DNA from 2 places in the Bacillus sp. F9_6S_D1_P_5 genome. Region 1 is predicted to be linked to the other one. Evidence: riboswitches for the same ligand, from Rfam matches in the RefSeq annotation. Region 1 holds a riboswitch; the other holds the start of a gene.
The links. A riboswitch is a leader RNA that binds a small molecule or an ion and turns the genes downstream of it on or off. The one in region 1 is predicted to bind thiamine pyrophosphate.
Positions count from the first base shown of each region.

Region 1 (18,785 bases):
GATAATATCAAAATGCGGATAACGATCAATATATTTACGTAAATTAAATGCTAATAAATGTTCTAACGTATGAATAACATCTGGTTTCATTGCTTGTTTATTCGGTTGGCAGAAACGAATATCGAATTTATTTACAATACCGTCACTACCTACATTGTGAACTCCGCAATGTCTTACATAAGGCGCCTTTACAATCGTATGATCTAATTCAAAGCTTTCTACTGATGGCATACAACATCTCTCCCGCTTTTAATTTAATTCCGTTATATCCAATATGATATAACGGAAATGCACATTAGTAAAGTATTATGTACAGTCGTGCTATAATACTTTAAGAATATGCTGAAAAGGAGACCGTTATGAAACAGATTTTTATTGAGATTATACGCTTTTATCAAAAGTTCATATCTCCGATAACACCACCAACTTGTCGCTTTTATCCAACCTGCTCTCATTACGGGTTAGAAGCGTTTCAAAAACATGGTGCCTTGAAAGGGTTTTGGCTTACATGTAAGCGTATATTAAAATGTCACCCTTTCCACCCGGGAGGATTTGATCCTGTCCCAGATAAAAAGGATGACAAAGTAAATTCTTAATTGTCGTAGCCATTCACAACTAAATCTAATTTTCCTGTGTCAGGGTTAATAACAAGACCGTGAACAGGTACTTCTTCAGGAAGTAACGGATGGTTACGAAGTACTGATACGCTATGTTCTACGCTTTCTTCTACACTAGAGAAACCGCGCAGGAATTGTTCTAAATCGATTCCAGAATAACGAAGTGTATCTAATTTTTCTTCTGTTACACCGCGTTCTTTCATTTTTTCGATTGTACTGCTTGCTTGAATTTTAGCCATACCGCAATCGTGGTGACCAACTACACATACTTCATCCGCACCAAGCTCGTATACAGCAACTAAAATACTACGCATAATACTTCCGAATGGATGTGAAATAACAGCACCTGCTACTTTAATAATTTTCACATCACCGTTACGCATATTCATTGCTTTTGGTAATAGTTCAACAAGACGCGTATCCATACAAGAAATAATTACCATCTTTTTGTTTGGAAATTTCCCTGCTACAAACTCTTCATATCTCTTCTCTTCAACGAATTTTTCATTGTACTGCAAAATCTCTTCTAATGACTTCATAGTAAAGGACCCTCTTTTCTCTCGTTTACACTACATAAACAGTGTACCAAAATATGAAAAACACAAAAAGTATATTGCAATATTATAAAAGCGATATATTTTCAGATAACCGACATAATTCTTTCAAAATATACACACAGCTTTGTAACAAGTCTCACATACTACACTCTTATTTTCACTATAAACTAATTGTAGATAATGTAAAAAAGGAGTGAATATTTATTATGTCCGACGTTCTGTTACTGAGTCGTTTTCAATTTGCAATTACTATTTTTTATCACTTTTTATTTGTACCTTTGACAATCGGACTTGTTATTTTAGTGGCATGTATGGAAACTCAATACGCCCGCACATTGAATCCAACATATCGCAAAATGGCAAATTTCTGGGGTAAATTATTTACAATTAACTTCGTCATGGGGATTATAACCGGGATTACGATGGAATTCCAATTTGGAACAAACTGGTCTGAGTACTCCAAATATATGGGAGATATTTTCGGATCCCCTCTCGCAATCGAAGCACTCGTTGCCTTCTTCTTAGAATCTACTTTCATGGGAATATGGTTATTCGGTAAAGACAAAATTTCACCAAAGTTCCGTGCCTTCTGTATGTGGATGGTTGCACTTGGAACAAATATTTCCGCACTTTGGATTATTACAGCAAACGGCTTTATGCAAAATCCGGTTGGCTACGTCGTACGTAACGGCCGCGCTGAATTAAATGATTTCTGGGCACTTGTTACAAATCCATATGCTTGGAACATGTTCTTCCATACTGTAATTGGCTGTTATATTGTTGGTGCTTTCTTCGTTATGGCAATTAGTGCCTATCATTTGTTACGTAAAAACGAAGTGGAATTCTTCAAAAAATCATTCAAATTTGGTTTACTGTTAGGTTTATTCGCTGCAACTGTTACACCGTTTATGGGGCATCAGTCTGGTGTATCCGCAGCTAAATATCAACCAGCAAAAGGAGCTGCGATGGAAGCTGTTTGGGAAACTGGAAAAGGACAAGGCTTCTCGATCGTTCAAATTCCTGATGTAAAAAACGAAAAGAACTTTGAATTCCTTACGATTCCGAAACTAGGAAGTTTCTTCTACACAAACTCATTTGATGGAGAAATTGTTGGTTTAAAAGATATTCCGAAAGAAGATCGCCCAAACGTTAACCTCGTGTACTATAGCTTCCGCTTAATGGTTGCACTTGGTATGTTCTTTATGGCATTAACTTGGTACGGTTTCTATTTAAACCGAAAAGGAAAACTAGAAAACTCAAAACGTTATTTAAAAGTTACAATGTGGTCTGTTTTACTACCATATATCGCAATTAACGCTGGTTGGATTGTTGCCGAAGTAGGCCGTCAACCATGGACGGTTTATAAACTAATGCGTACAGCAGAATCTGTATCACCTATATCTGTTCCGCAAATTTGGTTCTCATTAATTAGTTTAATCTTGTTCTACACTTTACTTTTAATCGCAGACGTATACTTAATGCTGAAGTTCGCGAAAAAAGGACCTGCTGCATTAGAAGAGCCTGCTACTGAAGGAGGTACAGCTCATGTCTCATGATATGCTTGCGATCATCTGGTTTGGTTTATGGGGCGTAATTTGGACAGTTTACTTCATTCTTGATGGGTATGCACTTGGTAACGGAATGATTTTTCCTTTCGTTGCGAAAGACCGACAAGAACGAAATCAATTACAAGAAGCAATTGGCCCTTTCTGGGGTGGTAATGAAGTATGGTTAATTACAGCTGGTGGTGCAACATTTGCTGCCTTCCCAGTCACCTATGCAAATATGTTTAGTTATTTATATACACCGTTATTCTTAGTATTACTTGCACTGTTTGCTCGTGCTGCTGGACTTGAATTCATGCATAAAGACGATTCCCCAATTTGGCAAAAAACTTGTAAATGGGCATTTACAATTGGTAGTTTCCTAATCGCCTTCTTATTCGGGGTTACGTTCGCTAACCTTTATTACGGACTACAAATCGGAAAAAATGGCTATGAAGGAAATTTACTTAGCTTACTAAATCATTACGGTATTTTAGGAGGTCTGTTCTTCACTGCTATATTCGTCGTATCTGGTGCCCTTTGGGTTATGATTAAAACGACTGGTGAAGTATCTGATCGTGCTTATAAAATTGCAAGACCATTTTCAATGGCAGCTGCTATCATTTTAGCTATTTTCTATGTAGCAACTGCAAATCGTACAAACTTATTTCAAAACTTCACGGAGTATCCGGTACTATTCATTCTTCCAGTACTCGCCATGTTAATGAGTGTACTCGCACTTATTATGGTGTACAAACATAAAATTGGTCTCGCATTCACATTCGTTTGCTTAACAATCGCAATGTTTATGACGACTGGCTTTGCAGGTATGTTCCCAAGAATGTTACCGTCACGTATTAACGACGCATACAGCACAACGTTATATAACGCAGCAGGTAGTGAGTTAAACTTAAAAATTATGTTCTTCGTTGCAATGGTTATGGTACCAATTGTTATTGGATATCAACTTTGGAGCTACAGTATCTTTAAAAATAAAATTCATAAAGACTCTGCTAAAGGGTATCACTAAAATGAAAAAAGACACTTCGTTTGAAGTGTCTTTTTTATACGTATGATTTTTGATAGGATGTTATATTTCTAATCTAACAACTATAATACAGAGAATCATTAACAGCTCACAGCTAGATTGTAGCACAAGGTAAGTTCATCATTTTATGCAATTTTACATATTTCCCTATAAAGTAAATTGTATTCCTTGATCATTGGCATCGCTATCCCCTACATCTGCTGTACTAATCCCATTAAATGTTTGTACTTTTTTTCCAGTATTCGATGATCCCGATCCATTATAAGCTTTCGTTTTTTCAATTGGCTGCACGTTATATTTATCACCTAAATTAATTGTTCCGTTACAATTTTCAATAATAACACCTTCCACAACTGATGGCATTTTGTCACCTACTTTCATTTCGTTACTTTTAGTGTATGAGAATCGCCTACAAAAATAGCTTGCTTCCATAAGAAAAAGCACTCAGCCTGAGTGCTTTTTCTTATTTACCTTTTTTCTTTTTTTCACAAGCAATTCCATCGCCATCACGATCTAAATGCTTACCATAATACGGGCTGTCTCTTGTAATATCATAATATCCAGCATCGTTTGCTTCTTTACAATTAGCAAAACGTTTCGGATCAGGCTTTACTTCTGGTTTCACTTCAGGTTTTACTTCTGGTTTCGGTTGTGGTTGTTTTGCTCCTGGTCTTTCTTCAAGTGGTAACGTTGCATTATATAAGAATTGAACGTATTGCTCACGACTTACATGCATTCTAGGTGCGAATGTACCATCACCAGTTCCAGCTGTAATATAATTTGATTTAATTGCAGTAATCGCAGGGTTCGCCCATCCATTTCTATCTACATCTGGGAAATTATGATCCCCTCTTATTTGCAATTGGAATCCCTTTGTCAAAATTTGTGCCATTTCATCGCGAGTTAACGAATCTTTCGGTCTAAAGTTTCCTGTGCCATCTCCAGTAAATATACCCATCTCTGTTAAAGCAAGAATCTCTTTTTTAAACCTAGTTGAACGATCCGTAACATCCTTATATGGATTGTTATACTGTTCTTTTACTGTCGGTTTTAATTGACGGAACATAAGAGCAGCAACTTGCTCACGTGTTACATCATCACCAAATCCAAAAAGCCCATTTCCGTATCCAGCAACAACGTTTTTATTTGCTAAATCCATAATCGCTTTATAAGACCAATGATTGTTTGGAACATCTTTAAAATCTGCACTTGCCTGTGCTGTTCCAATTGAAGTAAATGCTGTAGTTGCAACAAGTGCACCTGTTAAAATTAATTTTTTAAATTCCATACTTAAGTCTCCTTCTCTTTCCACAATAATCATTTAACAATATAACAAATTATATAAATATAATTTGTCATATTCTGTCGAACACAAAAAAGAATCCAGCAGGATTCTTTTTTGCTAAGCATGAATGGCAATTTTGGAGACAGTTGACTTCTTCAAAAATTTATTAGGGGTAATATTTTGAAAAAGAAAGCCTTTCATATGTAGGTTAACACCACTGGAATATATAGTAAATTGATAATGTTTATACGGAAGATTGCTAATGTTTAGTATAGATAGTTTCCACTATGCAAACAGTAAAAACATTCTATACTAAACAAAAAAGGTGCCTTCAAAGAAGACACTTTTATAAACAGACACTATAAAACAGAATTATTTATTGTTATACGATTGTTAGATACAAAAAGTAGAGGGAAATGTTTGTATAAAATTCTGCTTTATATAGTCTACCTACCACTTATATTTTAATCCTCTTTACTTGAAAATAAATATAATATGCATAATTACATACGAAAAAGAAAAGGCACTCCATAGAGTGCCTCTTCAACCATTTTACTTTTAATATATCGCTTTACATACATTGTAACATATGTATCTATATATTTTATTGAGAAAATTCTAAATCATTTTTTCTTTCATTTTCAATTATAAAATCATGTAATATAAATGGTATGTCAAATTCTTATACAAATTGAGGTGTACTATATTTATGTATTTCGGAATTATTCCCCTTATATTGTTTATTATTTTTCTTATCTCTTATTTAAAGGATCCACGAAAAATAATAAACGGCTTTTTATTTAATGCCTTTTTCTGTTCATTTCTATTATTTTGCGCTATAGCCTCATATGAGTCTGGTAGTAATTCTTTGCATTTTATCGTTATTCTACCTATGTTAGCACTACTTGTAATGATACCTTTTGGTATCGTTGCTTTAATGTTTGGGCTATTTCTTAATGCGAGAATCTTGATGAAGCGTGAAGGAAGACGATTTACAAACTCTTTAACCTTAATTGCAGCCTTAGGGATTTTATTATGCATACTACTCGCTATCATAAATCCAGCTAACTTATTTTCACCACATTTCCAACCTATTTTTGGTGGTATTTCTCTTATAACCTTATATTTCTTTATACACTTATCTAACTTCTTAACCGCTTATTTTTTATATCAATTCAACAGACCAAGGCGTAATCAAGACTTCATTATCGTTCTTGGTAGCGGCTTAATTAATGATAAAGTACCACCTTTACTTGCAAGTCGTATTAATAAAGCGATCGATTTTTATTGGAAACAAGTGGCTGTAAATACACCACCAACAATTATTTTCTCTGGCGGACAAGGTCCAGATGAAGGCCTTCCAGAAGCAGAAGCGATGCAAAAATACGCTGTTGAAAAAGGAATTCCGCTTAAACATACCGTACAAGAAAATCGTTCGGTAAACACATATCAAAATATGTCATTCTCTAAAGAAATTATGGATTCTTTAAAACCTGAAGGTAAGTACAGAAGCATTTTTACAACGAACAATTTCCACCTTTTCCGCGCTGGTATATATGCTAGGCAAGCAGGTCTTAATAGCCAAGGAATCGGATCAAAAACTGCCTTTTATTACTGGCCTAATGCAATGATTCGTGAATATGTCGCAATCGTTGTGATGGGACGTAAGCGTCATATGAAAGTTTGCGGAGCTATTTTAGGATTTTCTTTATTCCTATCCGTGCTTAGTTTTATCATTTCTTAATAGTCTCCCATCCTTTGAAAGGATGGGATTTCTTATACTCATTTCAAAAATATTTTAAAGTTAATATGGTCATAATATTCCCTGCATACATCCATTAAAGGAGAATTTTTTCAAATAAAATGTTAAAATGGAAGTTAGGTGTGAATGACGTAACAAATAAGAAACTAGTTTGAAACGAGGAAATTACATGGAGAAAATTATCAAAAACAAGCCCAATAAGCTAAAAATTGCTTCTAAAGCTTTGATGATTATTATTGGGGCATTTATCACAGCGTACGGATTAGAAGCAGTATTAATTCCAAATAACGTATCAGACGGTGGTGTGACTGGTTTAAGTATCGTTAGTTCAAGATTATTTGGATTACCATTAGGGGCTCTAATCGCAGTTATTAACATTCCTTTCGTCTGGTTAGGATATAAACAAATCGGTAAAAGCTTTGCAATTTATTCTATTATCGGGATTGCTTCATTAGCAGTAGGCACTGTTGTTATGCACGGAATACCAGCTATTATTGAAGGCGATACACTACTTGTTACAGTTGTTGGTGGTATTATCATCGGTTTCGGTATGGGACTAGCATTACGTAACGGCGGCGCATTAGATGGAATCGATATGCTAGCTGTATTGCTTTCTCGTAAGTTACCTTTTGGAACAAGTGACCTTATTTTATTCTTAAACATGTTCGTATTTATTTTCGTATCAACAGTATTCGGTCTTCAAGGAGCTATCCTTTCGGCAATTGCTTACTTTATTGCTTCGAAAGTGATTCATATCGTTGAAGTTGGTTTAAGTGGTTCAAAAGCATTTAAAATCATTACGAAAGAGCCTGAATTAATGGTAGAAACCATTCGCGATCGTTTAGGCCGAAGTGCAACATATAACGAAGTGTACGGTGGTTATTCAAGAGAGAAATTCAAAGAAATTTCTTGTGTAATTAACCGTTTAGAAGAAAGTAAAATGAAAGAACTTATTAATGAAATCGATCCACACGCCTTTATTACAGTTTATGACGTAGCAGAAGTAAAAGGCGGTAACTTTAAGAAACGTGATATTCATTAATCATTATGCAAAAAAAGAGGCAGTCCCGAATTTCGGGATTGCCTCTTTTTATTATGAAGCTGCTATTGTTATCAGTTTTTGTCGGTAAGTCGATATATGCCGATAATCGCCGATATATTTAAAGTTATGGTCGATATATTCCAATAATCGCTGATGTACTTTTACTCTCCCCATCTTCTTCCTCTCTTAATCCATGATACATATTTTTGAAAGGCGGGCACTTCTTGTTGAAAGCGGAGCGGAACATATAGAAAGAGAGTACATGTACATAGTATCCATAGAATACCTACTACAAAGTGAAATTTCATCGTTGTGCTAATAAACAGGCTTACAAATAATACGAGGAACATTATTACACTAAATCTTTTATACATAGTCATACTAATCCCTCCTTATACATTAATTGTACCAGCTACAAGGAATTAATTTCCATAATAAAAAGACCGAAAAGCGAATTCCACTTTTCGGTCTCTCTAACTATCTTCTCTTCGTAATCTTTCCTGAACCACCGACCCTCGTTTTCGGAGGAGATGTATTCCTTGGCGGCGTTTTAATAGATGATTTCGGCTTCACATCTGATCCGCTTGAACCACCTGGATTTTTCGTTATTTTCCCTTTGCTTCCAGTAGAAGGCGGAGGCGTACTACTTCCTTTTTTCGTAATACTTCCTGTATCGCCTACGGAAGGTTTCGAATCTACATTATCGCCTCGCTTAATGATAGATCCTTTCCCTTCCTTCGTAATTGGAGGAGGTGTTTTCTTTTCTTCTTTCGTAGGTGGTCTTTCTGGAATAACTGGTTTATGATTTTGTCTGTCATTATATCCGCGATAATCACCGTATGATGATTTTCGTGAACCGAATATATCGTTTAAAATACTCCCCATAATATATCCTTGCAGGAAGGATGGTTGGTAATTTTGACGGACAAATTCTTCATTGCTTACTTCAATTAACGTATCAGATGGTTTCTCTTTATCCTTTTGCAAATTATACATTTTATCAGAATAAACGAGGAACATTTGATTTTCGTCTTCTTTAGATGCTTGCTTCGGTTTCCTTTCAGCTATAAGTTCCTTTGCGACTTCAGGAACTGACCGATTGGCGGCCCTATACACGTAAGATTCTTGTTTACCTTCCTTTGCGACAGATTCAAGCGGATAACGGTCTTGAATCGACTTTGTCTGTCCGCCTTGACAACCTGATAAGGCATATCCAGCAACAACAAGTAATGTAACGATAGCAAGTATAGGGATCACGAACGATTTAATCATGGTAAACAATCGGTTTGACATGATTACGCCCCCTTACGTTGCTCTTATAATTTGTACATCAGCAGGAATAATTGCTTCTCCCTCATACATCATTGTGCGACCATTTTGCCATTCAATACGTAATAATTTTCGGTTATCTGATTGGAATTCCCATACGTACTGTTCCTCTGAAGCAGAGAATGGTGTTTTTCCCATCACAACAACACGTCCGTTATACTGCTCTTCCATGTGGTACTCTGTATCATCCATTTCAATTGTCGTCGGAATTTCATCAATCGAATCTAAGCGACCATCAATTGGTGTATATAATTTGTAATACGTATTTTCACGGTCTTCAATTTTTAAATAACGAATATCTTTCCCGTCTTGCAGTGTTAAAACAATTTCTTTACGAGAATGCATACTCGTTTTCCCAGTTAATTCGTACATAACTAATGAAACTTCAACCATATCGCCAGGAGCTAACGTTAACAAACTTTTTTCTGGTTTCGGCGGCTCTGGGCTCTTCATTATATTTTTAATTCGTTTAAATAAACTCACGATCTACCCCTCCTTCTCTCTTTATAAACAAGCACCTAAAATAAGTGCACCAACGATATGTAATGATCCGGCCAACATCGCATGCGCAATACTGCCTTCTTTCGTACCTTCTTCTAAATCTAAACCTGCTATTTTCTTTAACACAAATTCGATAAACATTTCTACCACTAATAAAATAACGAAAGAAACTGCTGATGCAAGTAGCGCTTGCCATAAGTCATTTGCTTTCGTTATCGATTGAGATAAAATGTACCCTTGCGCGAATAATTTCATGACGAAACGCGTTGTTACAGCTGTATTCCCATTCTTTATTTCTTTTAAATCATTGTATTTCGTAAAAATTGAATCAACCCACATAATTGCAAATAAAAGTACTGCACTTGCTCCAGTCCATACAAGCATGGCTACTACATTTGTCCATGTCATTGCAAAACCTCCTCTAAAAAATAATAGAAAACCGACATGAATTTATTTAGACATGTCGGTTCATTTGTCTCTATTCTATATTATTTCTCATACTGCTTCATAATACGAGCTAATTCATCGTCAACAGCAGAATTTTTGTTTAAGCTTGCGAATTCATCATCTAATGACTTTTCTTTTTTATAAACTTCGCCGCTTGCTTCTGCTTCAGCTTCTAATTGAAGAGCTTTCTCTTCCATACGGCTTAAACCAGCTTTTGCTGAGTTTGAATCAAATCCAGACATCGCCTGATTAATGTTCTTTTGTGCTTTCGCCGCATTTACACGTGCTACAAGTGTTTCACGTTTATTTTTCAGCTCTGTTAATTGCTTACGCATTTCTTCTAGCTTCAGACGAAGATTATCAGCAGCAGCTTTGTTTTGCTCATAGCTTGCTTTATACTCATTCATCTTTTGTTCTGCGTTTTGTTTCTCTTCAAGAGCACGACGCGCAAGATCAAGATTGCTTGCTTGAACAGCCATATGAGCTTGCTCTTCACGTTTTTTCACAAGTGCTTCTTGCTCTTCAAATAATATTTTAAATTTCTTCTCAAGTGCAATTTGAGCCGCTACACTTTTCTCAGCTTCTTGTACATCTGCTTGCATATCGCGTAAATATTGATCCGTCATCTTAACTGGATCTTCTGCTTTCTCAATTAATGAATACACATTCGACATAGTTAAATCTCTTAATCGTTTAAATACAGACATCCAAATTCCTCCTATGATATACCTCATATTTCAAATTCACTACTCGGAAAAATAAAAATCTCCCTTAACAGTAAAGAATAGTCATTTTTACAGCTATGTGTTTATTATAACAAAACGAAGATGTCCTTACATGTTATTTCCAAAATACATCCAATATAATATGACATTCTAGATACAATATTGTATTTCTAATATATTCTCATTACTTCCATTTTAAATTAACTTACTTTTGTGTAATTTCACTAAATTACATAAGTGTAATGTTACTGTAAGCTAACTCGATAGTTACGTTTTCATATTTCTTATACGCTAATACCAGAAGCAACAAACAAGCTTCTCATCATTTCAGAACTAATACAAAAAATGTATTTACTATAAAACATATAAAAGGAGAAATCATCATGAAAAAATTAGTAGGAATCGGATTAGCAGCAGCAATTTCACTAGGAGCATTATCAGGTTGTTCTTTATTAGGAGAGAAAGCGAACGGCTTTGTACTGTATGGATCAGAAGAGCAAGTTCAGCAAATTACAGATAAAAACAAAAAAGAAGTGAAGGAAAAAGACTTCTATAAAATGAAAATGACTACATTAGAGGGTAAAAAAGTTCTTGTCATGGATAAGAAAACTGGTGAAAAACTGGTGATGAAAGAATTACTTAGCAAAGTTGATGAAAAAGACGACACAAAACCACTTGATAAATTGCCAGCTGTAACAGCAGAACAAGGTGTATTATTCGCTAAAGAAAAAGTAGAAAATGCTACACTTGATGGAGCAAAATTAAAATACGAAGGCAACACAATTATCGGAAGTGGCCGTTCATATGCAGACATGTTCGCGATTGTTGACGATGCAACTTACGGAAATGTAAAAGGTGATGAAAAATCTGTTGGGGTATTAAAATTCGATAAAGACCCAAGTAAAGAATTCCCTGGTTACAACGGAGTAGAAGCTTCTCAACTTGTAAAAATTAAAAAATAAAACAAAAAAGCTTTGCGAAATTCGCAAAGCTTTTTTCTATTTATTATGAGCCACTTGCTCCATATCCGGACTACAAGTTTGCGACTGACATGATTTATGTAAAGAACATGCTGCGCATTTTCCCTTTTTACTTCTCTTTACAAAATTAACTAACGTGTATGCTGCATAACCAAAAATGATAGATCCAATTATAATATTGACCATCATCACAATACATCTCCTTCTAAAATCCGAGTAAAGATCCAACTTGGTATATAATGAGCGTTAATACATAAGCAACAACGAGTGGATATACGACAGAGAAAATCGTCCACTTCGCTGATCCTGTTTCACGTTTAATAACAGCTACTGTCGCTAAACACGGAACATATAATAAAATAAAGAACATAAATGCATATGCTGATAGCGCCGTATAATGTGCCCCCATTACATTTCCTAGCACATCTTCTTTCACCGCATAAATAATTGCCATTGTAGAAACGACAACTTCTTTCGCTAAAAACCCTGTTAAAAGGGATGCCGCAGCTTGCCACGTTCCAAAACCAAGCGGTGCAAATAGTGGTGCGATAAATCCACCAATCATCGCTAAATAACTGTCTCCCATATCAACACCAAATCCTGATGGACCTGCATAGTTTAATAACCAAATCACAACAGAGCCACCGAAGATAAATGTACCTGCTTTACGAACAAATCCTTTTCCTTTCTCCCACGTGCTTAGCCATAACGTTTTCGCTTGTGGCACGCGGTAAGGAGGTAGTTCAATAACGAAAATAGATTTTTCCGCTTTTAAAATGGTAAGAGACATAATTTTTGTAACGAGTAATGCAAGAACGATACCTGCAACATATAAAGAAAACACCACAGTTGCCTGACTTTGAGGGAAGAATACTCCCGCAAATAATGCGTATACAGGTAAACGTGCCGAACAAGACATAAACGGTGTTACAAGAACTGTAAGTAAACGTTCCTTTTCTTGTTCAATCGTTCTCGCTGCCATAATACCTGGAACATTACATCCAAAACCGATGATCATCGGAATGAACGCTTTTCCGTTTAAACCGAAGAACTCCATAATTCTATCCATAACAACTGCAATTCGCGCCATATATCCTGAGTCTTCTAATAATGAAATGAAAAAGAATAGTGCAAAGATTTGTGGAACGAATACTAATACCGCACCAACACCGGCAATAATACCTTCTGTAACGAGCGCTTGAATAAAATCAGAAGCTCCAACACTTGTAAGCCCAGCCGTTACCCAATCCGTAAGCTTTCCGCCAAAAAATTCATCTAACATATCCGATAAAGGTGTCCCAATCCACGTAAACGTAACCTGAAAAATAAAAAACATAACTGCTAAAAAGATTGGAAGTCCTAAAATTTTATGTGTAATTAACCTATCAACTTTTTCCGAAAAAGGAATTTTCCCTTCTTTCTCATGCTTCATAACATTTGTTTTTAACTTTTCAATATACGCTTCACGAGTTTTGTAAATATGCTCTTCCAACGTACAATCAAGTTTTCCTTCTAGACGAGATCGAATGGCTACAAGTTCCTTATAAATTAGTAATGCTTTCATTTCTTTTTCTACTACTTCGTTATTGCTTAAAAATTGAAGGGCTAACCATCTCGGATGCTTATAATTCTCTTTCTCTAAAAGAGAAATTACCTCTCCAATTCCTTCATCCATTAGTACACCATATGAAATAATGAATGGCTTTTTCTCGTTTTTGTCATTTTCTTTAAGAGTCGCAAGTAGTTCTTCACAGCCTTTTCCGCTTCTTGCAACGACAGGAACGACTGTTACACCTAATAGTTCTGATAATCGTTTTACATCAATTATAATTCCTCTTTGCTTTGCCACATCGACCATATTTAATCCAATTGAAATTGGCTTTCCAAATTCCAGTAATTGCAATGTTAAATGCATATTTCTCTCGAATTGCGAAGAATCCACTATATTTAACATATGATGAAACTCGTCTGTTAGTAGAAAATTCGTAACAACACCTTCATCACGCGAAACTGGATTCAAATCATATACACCTGGTAAATCAATTAATGTTCCTTGCTTATCTTTTAATTTACCAACCTTTTTTTCTACTGTTACACCGCTCCAGTTTCCTACATACTCATAAGAACCAGTAAGTGCATTAAATAATGATGTCTTCCCTGTATTCGGATTCCCTAGCAAAGCTACCTTATTCACGCTAATTCCACCTTTATCATTTTCGCGTCACAATGACGAATACTAATTAACTGTCCACGACACTCCAATGTACAAGGACCTTTGAACATCGCTTTTTGCTTCATGCGAAGTTCGCTTCCTTCAGAAAGACCGAAAGCAGCCAATCTTCTCTTTAATAAATGATCTAAAGACTGAACACTTTTTACTAGCACTTTCTCACCGATTTTAATATCTACTAAGCTCATAACCTTCCCCCTCCGAAGAGAATGATAATTATTTTCAGAAGAATTATAGCACACTCTTTTTCTCGAGCACTATCCCCTTTGACTTCATATTTATTAACATTTTTCTACAATTTTATTTCAATAATTGTCATAATCGATTCGTTTGCCATTCTCATCCATTTCGCTTACAATAAACAATAGCAAATAAAGAATCTCGTTATCACTGGGGGAGCCATGCCGCTGAGAGGGAACACTTCGTTCCGACCCTTCGAACCTGTTAGTTAATGCTAACGCAGGGATTGTGCAAACGTCCGAAATACATACCTCTTTTTATTTACGTATTTCGTATCCTCCTATGATACCTATTCTTTTTTGTACAACTTGGATTTAGGGGGAGACAACATGCGTAACACCAATTTACAAGCGATGATCGAATCTGCAATTCTTGCAGCCTTCGCCATGATTATCGACATTTTACCATTATCACTTAAACTTCCAACAGGCGGTTCCATTTCATTTGCTATGATTCCTATTTTTATTATTGCATACCGCTGGGGCTTTAAATCAGCTTTCTTAGGTGGTTTAGTTTGGGGACTATTACAAATTGTCGTGGGAGATGCTTACATTTTAACACCTATTCAAGCATTCATTGAGTACTTCATTGCCTTTGCTTTTATTGGATTTGCTGGTTTATTCTATCGTCCAATTCAAAAAGCACTTTTAACGTCTAATGAAAATAACTTAGAACAATCAAGTTTAGGTAGCCGCAAAGAAAAACCTTCATCAAAACAAAACCAAGGTAAGAAAGTCCTTGCTTATATTATCCTTGCTACATTTATCGGTAGCTTTGCTCGCTATTTCTGCCACTTTATTGCTGGTATTATTTTCTGGGGACAATATGCACCGAAAGGTCAATCAGCAGTTCTATATTCATTAATCGTAAACGGCAGTACAATGCTCGGTTCTTTTATTTTATGTACAGTTTTACTTATATTTTTATTCCTCACTTCACCACGTCTATTCAAAAGCATCAATGCTTATCAAATGAATACACAAAAAAAGGGCGCTTAATGAGCGCTCTTTTTTCATATCGTAATATCAATTAAAAATACAATAAATGCACAAAAGAAAATAAACACCATTATACTTAGCCAATTGCTATGCACGGTTCATCGACTCCTTACATAACCTCATTTTCTAACCAGATTATATCGTTTAAAAATAAAGATTAGGTAAAGATAATATGAAAATAAATAAAAAAAAGCGTAGCATGCATCATCTACGCTTTTTTCGGTAAGTAAAAGTAAAATAATACACCATCTTCTGTATTTTCTACCCCATATTCAGCATCATGCAGTTCTAAAATGTTCTTTGAAATAGCAAGACCAAGACCCGTTCCACCTTGTGAACGCTGACGAGATGCATCCACACGATAAAAACGATCCCAAATTTTATCTAATTGCTCTTCTTCAATGTGAGTACCTTTATTTTCAATACACACTTTTATACGGTTCTTCTCATCTATTGTAGAAATAATGATATCCTCTTTATTTGGTGTATAACGTATTGCATTCGTAATGAAGTTCACAATGACTTGTTCAATCCGGCCTTGATTTGCAACTACTTCAAATGAACATATATTTTTATGAACACAAAGTTCTTTTTTCTCTATTTCTACAGATAGATGTTCACATATATCTTCAATTACTGTATCAATATAAAACGAATCCTTTTTCATTTTATATGTACCAGATTCAAATTTAGCTAACTCAAGCATATCCAAAATTAACGTATCCATTTTGTCTACTTCTCTCTCCATCGCTTGAAAATAATACTCTTTTTTATGCTCAGCTACCCCGTCTTTTAAAATAGAAATACAACTTTTCATAATACTCAGCGGTGTTTTTAATTCATGCGAAACACCAGAAATGAATTCTTTCCGTGTATTTTCTAACTTTCTTTCCTTTTCAATATCTTGTTCAAGCTGTCCGATATGAGAATTTAATTTGTTAGAAAGTATATTAATATTTTTCGATAAATCACCAATTTCATCTTTTGAAGTAATCGGAATTTTTTCGGTGAAATCTAAATGCGCTATTTTCTTCGTCGTATCATTTATTTTTAATAACGGCTTTGCAATTTGTTTTGAATAATAAAACGAAGCTAGAAAAATGAGAACGACTACAAATGCAATGATGTAAATGTAGTAATCTTGTACCATTTGTACTGCTTCATCTACAGGCTGTAAAGAAGCCATCGCATAAATATATGTGACTGATCCGTCTCTTTCTGTTATTGGTTTCATTAATAATTTATATTTTATATCATTCTTTTCATAATCAATTATTCGTGTTGCATCTTGTATTTGCTTACTTTCTTTTACTAATAAATCAGCTTGAAATTCCTTTATATTATCCAAAAATAAATTATTTTTATAGATTGGATTTACAGGCCCTTTTACATCAGGGAATTGTACTTTCGTAATTTTCCCTTCTAGATTGAAATCTGAATTTTGAGCCGCCCTCTTCTGTTCCTCAGCACTCATAATTCCAGCAACCTTTTTTCTTTCTACAATGCTAGCATCTTGAGCGACTTTTGGCTTCTCATCACTCACCTGAGGTTCTTTTGCGGCTAATTTCTTACCTAACGGTTTATTCAGCCAACTCAAGTTTACTTCTTCTACATATAAATAAAAAGCAATAAAACTATCATCCCTGTTTAGTCCATGAAAATACACGGATCGTCCTTCCAACTTAGGGAGTGTTCCACCTTCAATTTCATCTATGCTCATGAGATAGTACAAAGGAATTTTGATTACCTTTTTTCCAAACTCCTTTTCTGCCCTACGATCTAAAGTAACCTCTACATAAAAATCATCCACATGTTTTAAATTCCCATTCTGATCTAATGTCGTAATCCATGTATTATTTTCCCTAAAAAAGTCTTGCTCCAACTTCTGAATTCCTTCTGTACTTCCTGTATAATTCAAATAATTCTTCTCAAAAGAATTTAAATTCACTTTAATATCTTCCACTTTTCGATTCGCATAATATTGTTTAAAAAATATCGTTTGTCCAATAAATATCGTCGCTAAAATTAACATGCATAATGCTGTTGTGAGAGTAAATAATTTTAGTACAATCCCTTTTCTCATACATTCCCCTCAAATTTATATCCGGTGCGCACTACAGTTGTAATGTATTTTGCTTTCTCTCCTAATTTATTTCGCAAATTACGAATATGACTATTAACCGTTCGATCATCACCGGCAAATTCGTATCCCCAAATTCTTGAAATCAATTGTTCTCGTGTTAAAACAATCCCTTGATTTTTCATAAAATACGCTAATATTTCAAATTCTGTATGCGTTAAATTAATGTCTGTTTTATCTACCATAACAGTGCGTGACGGAAAATGGACGTGAATACCGTTGATTGATAATGTATTATCTTCATTCTCTAAAAGTTGCTTTGTTACTTTTCTACTTTCTAACAATCTTTTCGCTCTTGCTAATAAAATTGGGGGGCTATACGGCTTCGTCACATAGTCATCCGCCCCAAGTTCAAATCCAAGTAACGTATCATCTTCATCTACACGCGCCGTCAGCATAATAATAGGAACCTCAGAAGTTTTACGGATTCTTCGGCAAACAGACCATCCATCAAGTTCCGGCAACATAATATCTAAAATAACTAAATCCACCTCTTCTTGCTCAAATACAACTAAAGCTTCTTTTCCATCTCTTGCTTCAAACACTACATATTGCTCACTCAAAAAATAATCTTTTAATATTTCACGCAAAATATCTTCATCTTCCACAATTAAAATGTTTTTTGACATAACTTATGTATCCCCTTCCGTTTTCAGAAACTATCACTTCATTTTGAATAACTACCAGTTAACTTCGCCTCGATAATATATCTATCTGGTGCATCCCCTATATAATCAAATGGATAGCAAGTCGTCAGTGTTAATACCGGTTCTTCTTTTTTTATAATAACAGTACGATCATCTGCATGGGTAATCCATGTCTTTTGAATTTCATATGTGTAAATTTTATTATCATACTCTAAAACAAGCGTATCTTTTTCTTTTAACTCCCCTAAATCGGTAAATACAGTATCCCGGTGTCCACTCAAAACAGTATGCCCACCTCCAGATGGCGTTGTCGTTAAATCACTAACGAACATTCCAACGCCTTTCTTCAAAGTTGCATCATCCGCTCCCCAATATATAGAAAACTTCTTCTTTATTTTCGGTATATGTAACATCGCTACCTTTTCTCCTTCTTTATGTTCTGTTTGAGAAGAAGGCACTTGGGAAGTTACAGGTGTTTCAGAAGAAAGTTCATTATCTTGTATATTTTCAAGGCTCTTTAGTTCTTTTTTTGTTAATTGTTGAGCAGAGCTTTTTCCTTTATACCATTCGACAGCGTAATATGCTCCCATAAATAGCCCTATAGCCATCAATATGATACCGATATAATTGAGTATCTTCATGTTTCATCCCTCCATGCAAAAAATGGTAGGAATAACCTACCATTTTTAATAT
Region 1 covers NZ_JBTREW010000033.1:22,435-41,219, forward strand. The annotation lists gene luxS (S-ribosylhomocysteine lyase LuxS) at 1-231, opposite strand, end outside; gene yidD (membrane protein insertion efficiency factor YidD) at 360-596, shown strand; gene ACUXEY_RS26335 (beta-class carbonic anhydrase) at 593-1,156, opposite strand; gene cydA (cytochrome ubiquinol oxidase subunit I) at 1,381-2,730, shown strand; gene cydB (cytochrome d ubiquinol oxidase subunit II) at 2,720-3,748, shown strand; gene ACUXEY_RS26350 (spore germination protein) at 3,914-4,147, opposite strand; gene ACUXEY_RS26355 (S-layer homology domain-containing protein) at 4,230-5,054, opposite strand; gene ACUXEY_RS26360 (YdcF family protein) at 5,761-6,795, shown strand; gene ACUXEY_RS26365 (YitT family protein) at 6,983-7,855, shown strand; gene ACUXEY_RS26370 (hypothetical protein) at 8,017-8,235, opposite strand; gene ACUXEY_RS26375 (DUF4247 domain-containing protein) at 8,333-9,148, opposite strand; gene ACUXEY_RS26380 (DUF4178 domain-containing protein) at 9,161-9,667, opposite strand; gene ACUXEY_RS26385 (DUF350 domain-containing protein) at 9,689-10,093, opposite strand; gene ACUXEY_RS26390 (PspA/IM30 family protein) at 10,174-10,839, opposite strand; gene ACUXEY_RS26395 (lipoprotein BA_5634 family protein) at 11,241-11,819, shown strand; gene ACUXEY_RS26400 (FeoB-associated Cys-rich membrane protein) at 11,856-12,026, opposite strand; gene feoB (ferrous iron transport protein B) at 12,043-14,031, opposite strand; gene ACUXEY_RS26410 (FeoA family protein) at 14,028-14,255, opposite strand; TPP riboswitch at 14,450-14,551, shown strand; gene thiT (energy-coupled thiamine transporter ThiT) at 14,637-15,305, shown strand; gene ACUXEY_RS26420 (sensor histidine kinase) at 15,514-17,388, opposite strand; gene ACUXEY_RS26425 (response regulator transcription factor) at 17,385-18,074, opposite strand; gene ACUXEY_RS26430 (class D sortase) at 18,113-18,733, opposite strand.

Region 2 (4,892 bases), on a different contig from region 1:
TTCTTTTGAATCTGATAAAAATGGCTCATCTTTCGTTTCCATCTTCTCTAATAAAATTTTCATACTTTCTTTTTCAACTTCTGGTACAAGCGGGAAGTTTTCTTTTTCTTGATGATTTAATAAAATATTTAATGCTTCATCTGGATTTTTCTTCATGAAATCATAGCCTTTTTTCGTACCACGTAAGAAAGCTTGCAACGCTTCTTTATCTTTCTTCAACGTTTTATCACCTGTTACAAATACAAGCTCATGATAATTCGGTACACCATAATCTGCTGGATTAAAGTATGCTGGCTCATGACCTTCATGACGCATAACAGGTACTTCATGGTTAATGTATGCCCCTGTTACCGCATCTACTTTTTTCGTAATTAATGCTGGTACTAAATCAAAGCCAACATCGACTACTTTCACTGTATCTGGATTACCACCAGCTTCTTTTATCATCGTTTTTAAATACATCTCACTTAAAGGTGTTCCAGAATATCCAACTGTTTTCCCCTCTAAATCTTTTGGCGATTGAATGCCCGCTGACTTCAGCGATACAACATGATTTAATGGTGAACGTACGACAGCCCCAATTGACTTCACTGGAATTTGTTCATTTGCTTTTGCCATGACAACATCTGGCTGGTAATATAGGCCAACCGTTACTTTTCCTGCAGCTGCTAAAGTTAATGGGTCAGTCGGATTGGAAGGGAATTTAATATTCACCTTTACACCTTCTTCTTTAAAGTAGCCTTTTTCAATTGCTGCATAAATAAAGCTATGTACCGCATTTGGGTACCAATCAAGCATGACCGTTATTTCTTTTTCTTTTTTACTCTTATCTGATGCTGAATTACTAGAACATCCAGCAATCATTGCAACTAATAATGTAAACACAAAGATGCGTTTTAATAATTTCATGAATGCTTCCTCCAACTAATGAATTTCTTTTCTAATATCGAAATAAGTATGACGAAGAAAATAGCTAATAACGATAACAATACAATGGGTGCAAATACACCTGCTCCATCTAACTGCGTCATCATTCTTTTACTGAAATATCCTAGCCCAGCTTGTGCACCGAGCCATTCACCAATTGCTGCCCCAATTACACTAAGCGGAACTGCAATTTTCAAAGCTGAGAAAAAATAAGGAAGAGCAGACGGCAATTTTAATTTAAGAAAAACATCTTTTTTCGTTGCCCCGTACGTAACTAAGAGCTCCTCCCATTCTTTTTTCGTACTGCGTAGCCCATCATACGTATTGACCGCAATTGGGAAAAACGTAATTAAAACCGTAACAACGACTTTACTCCAAATCGTATATCCAAACCATAAAACGAAGAGCGGAGCAAGCGCTGTAATAGGAATCGTTTGTGAAGCCACTAATAATGGATAAAATGCTCTCTCCATCCAATTACTCGCGTTCATTAACATCGCTAGCCCTACCCCAAGTACGATAGAAATTGCCACACCTATTAAAACGACATATAATGTTGCCGGCAAATGAACCGTAAATAATATATCTTTTAGTTTCCATATCTTCATTACAATCGCAGACGGTGACGGTAAAATGTACATTTCATCTACAATTCTTGCGCCTACTTCCCAAATGACAAGTAAAATGCTAGAAAGTGTAAGGGCAGGTAATAGTTCCTTCAGCCGGTTCATCATACGAGTACCTGCCTTTGTAACATACTAAGAAGCTCATCTTTAAGCGCTAACACTTCAGGCTTATATAAATCTTTTCTTGTTCGATTACGATCAAGCGGTACAATCCTCTCGGTTAAAGTAGTTATCGGTTGCTGCTCTACTACTAAAATTCGATTAGAAAGAAACAATGCTTCTTCCACATCATGAGTGATAAATAAAATTGTTTTTTCCCACTCTTTCCATTGTTCAAACAGCCATTCTTGCAAAGATGCCTTCGTTAAAGCATCCAACGCGCTAAACGGTTCATCTAACAGCAATATCTCCCCGCCTGTTAATAAAGTTCGAATAAAGGATACACGTTGTCTCATACCACCAGATAAATCTTTCGGATATTTTGTCTCATACCCTTGTAAGCCAAATTTATGCAATAGTTCCTTCGCCTTTATTTGTGCTTCTTTCTTCTGTACACCTTGGCACTCTAACGGCAGGGCAGCATTCTCAATAATCGTTCTCCACGGCAGGAGCATATCTTTTTGGGGCATATACCCTACAGGGTGGCTCTTTGTTTCTGTCAGCTCTATCTGTCCCGTACTTGCTTCTTCTAAACCTGTAATAAGGCGAAATAAAGTACTTTTCCCGCATCCACTCGGTCCGATAATACTTACAAACTCTTTATCTTGTATAGAAGCATTTAATTCATTGATGATTGGTTTCTCATCATAATGAAAAGAAACATTATGAAACTGTAGTATGTTCTTGCTCCTCAAATCCCCACATCTCCTTACGATAGGACATATCCCAGAATAAATATTCAAATCGACTGGAATATAGGAAAATCTCCTCTAATCGATCTAGCTCTTTGTCAGATTTTCCAACTGCCATTTCATTTAATAAATCTATTAGCCAAATACAAAGGTTACCGTATTCTTCAGAACTATATCCTTGAATCCACTCACCAAAGAACTCATGATCTCTCGCTCCAGGAATATCATTTAAACGCTTTCCAATTTCCCAGTAGCTCCACATACATGGAAGAAGTGCTGCTATTAATTCCGCAAGTGTGCCATTTTGAGATACAGACATCATGTAATTTGTATAAGCTAAATTTTTAGCAGATGGCTTTGCAGACTCTATCTCCTCTATAGAAATTCCAAGTCTTTTTGCATATTGTTTATGGATTGTCATTTCTCCATTTAATATTCCATCAATTTGTTCAGCAAATTTCCCCATTACTTGTGGATTCGTTGCCTTTACAACACCGATGGCATATAGCTTTGCATAATCTAACAAATATAAATAATCTTGAATAATGTAATACTGAAACTTATCTTTTTCTAACGTACCGTCTCCCATACCTACAACAAACGGATGATTATGACTCATCTCCCAAACTGGTTGTACAGTTTCTAATAATCTATCGCAAAATTTCATTTCCCTATCCCCTTCCGGTATGTGTATATAAATAAAAAACCACTTCTAAATAAGAAGTGGTTACAGCAAATAAAATTATAATTTATTCGTTGCTCCACTTCCCTTCGCTAGTATTACCTAGATCAGGTGTTATAAGGGTTAAGGATTATTCCTCTCTCAGCACAACAAGCACCCCTAGTGGTTTCAATATGAAATTTTCAAACAAAAAAGCCCCGTTTCTATACGCAAAGAAACGGGGACTTATTATTAGTGTCCGAATTGCTTCCCTACGCTAGCATAATCTAGATCAGGTAATGAAAAGGATCAAAGGCTTACGGCCTACTCTCAGCTGGCAACACCAGCTCTCCTAGCAAACTATGAAATTAACACTGTCAGTATAACATCGTAATAAGACATCATCAACTGTTTTAATTTTCTTAATTGTCAACAAAATAATAAAGCCATATAATACTTATATTCTATGTTAGAAATTATTATCCTAATTAATTGGATAAAAAGGAATCATTATCCTCAAAAAATTTATTTTTATATTGATTTCATATTACATTTATGTGAATAAACCCACTATATTATATCTTTATACTATAATAAAATTACAACTATACAACTAGAGGAGGTCTCTATTATATGAATATGAAAGCTACTGCTTTAGCAGCAACTACTGTCGCAATTGCTTCTTTACTTCCTTCTATGGGAGAAACAAATGTACAAACAGCCAACGCTGAACAATTATCTAATGTAAAAACTGGCTATGTCAAAGTCAATCAAGTAACCTTACATACAAAAAATAACGCAAATAGCTCATCAATTGATACAATTCGCTTTAATACGAAAGTGAACATACTTGAAACAACTGATAGCTGGTATAAAGTATCTGTTAATAATAAAGTAGGTTACGTACAAAAAGATGCTATTCTACTAAAAAACAAACTTCAATCTAATAATCAATACATCGTTAATGCCAATGCATTAAACGTTCGTTCTGAACCTAATTTAGAATCTTCAATTTTAGATGTGTTACCAAATGGGAAATTCGTTACTATTCAAGAAGAACAAGGCGAGTGGTATAAAATTTTACATAATGGCACAACAGGTTACGTACAAAAAGCATTCGTTTCTAACGGTTCACAGCCTTTAGTAAAAGGCATTACAGTTCAAAATAATACGAAATACACAGTTGCAACACCTAAACTTAATGTACGTAGCACCGCTAGTACAAGTAGTGCACTGCTTGGTTCATTACAAAATGGAACACAACTACAAGTAGTAGAAACTGTAGGAACTTGGTATAAAATTCGTTTTGGCACAGGATACGGATACGTGGCAAAACATTATGTAGTGCAAAATCAAGCACAAGTTCAAAAAGCCCAAACTGCTTCCATTCCAGCAGTTTTCAAATTCCCTACACAAGGAAAAATTAGCTCAACCTTTGATATGCGCTGGGAACAAATGCATTATGGTATAGATATTGCAGCTCCAGGTAACGTCTCTATCCAAGCGGCGGCGGCAGGTAAAGTTGTGAAATCATATTATTCAGCTAGCTATGGCAATGTTGTGTTCATCGCCCATCAAATAAACGGGAAATTATATACAACAGTCTATGCTCATATGAAAGATCGCACTGTACAAGCTGGTGATCAAGTACAAGCTGGACAATTAGTAGGTCATATGGGAAACACAGGTCATTCATACGGGCAACATCTTCATTTTGAATTACACAATGGAGAATGGAATTTTGAAAAAACAAATGCAGTAAATCCACTGCCATATTTAGTTAGGTAAATTGTATGTCACGCAATATCAATATACCTCTCTTAATTG
Region 2 covers NZ_JBTREW010000013.1:4,665-9,556, reverse strand. The annotation lists gene ACUXEY_RS16915 (ABC transporter substrate-binding protein) at 1-909, opposite strand, end outside; gene ACUXEY_RS16910 (ABC transporter permease) at 906-1,658, opposite strand; gene ACUXEY_RS16905 (ABC transporter ATP-binding protein) at 1,658-2,407, opposite strand; gene tenA (thiaminase II) at 2,376-3,071, opposite strand; TPP riboswitch at 3,154-3,257, opposite strand; TPP riboswitch at 3,318-3,429, opposite strand; gene ACUXEY_RS16895 (SH3 domain-containing protein) at 3,699-4,853, shown strand; gene ACUXEY_RS16890 (hypothetical protein) at 4,859-4,892, shown strand, end outside.
Region 2: another riboswitch for thiamine pyrophosphate. It lies ahead of tenA (thiaminase II); the one in region 1 lies ahead of thiT (energy-coupled thiamine transporter ThiT).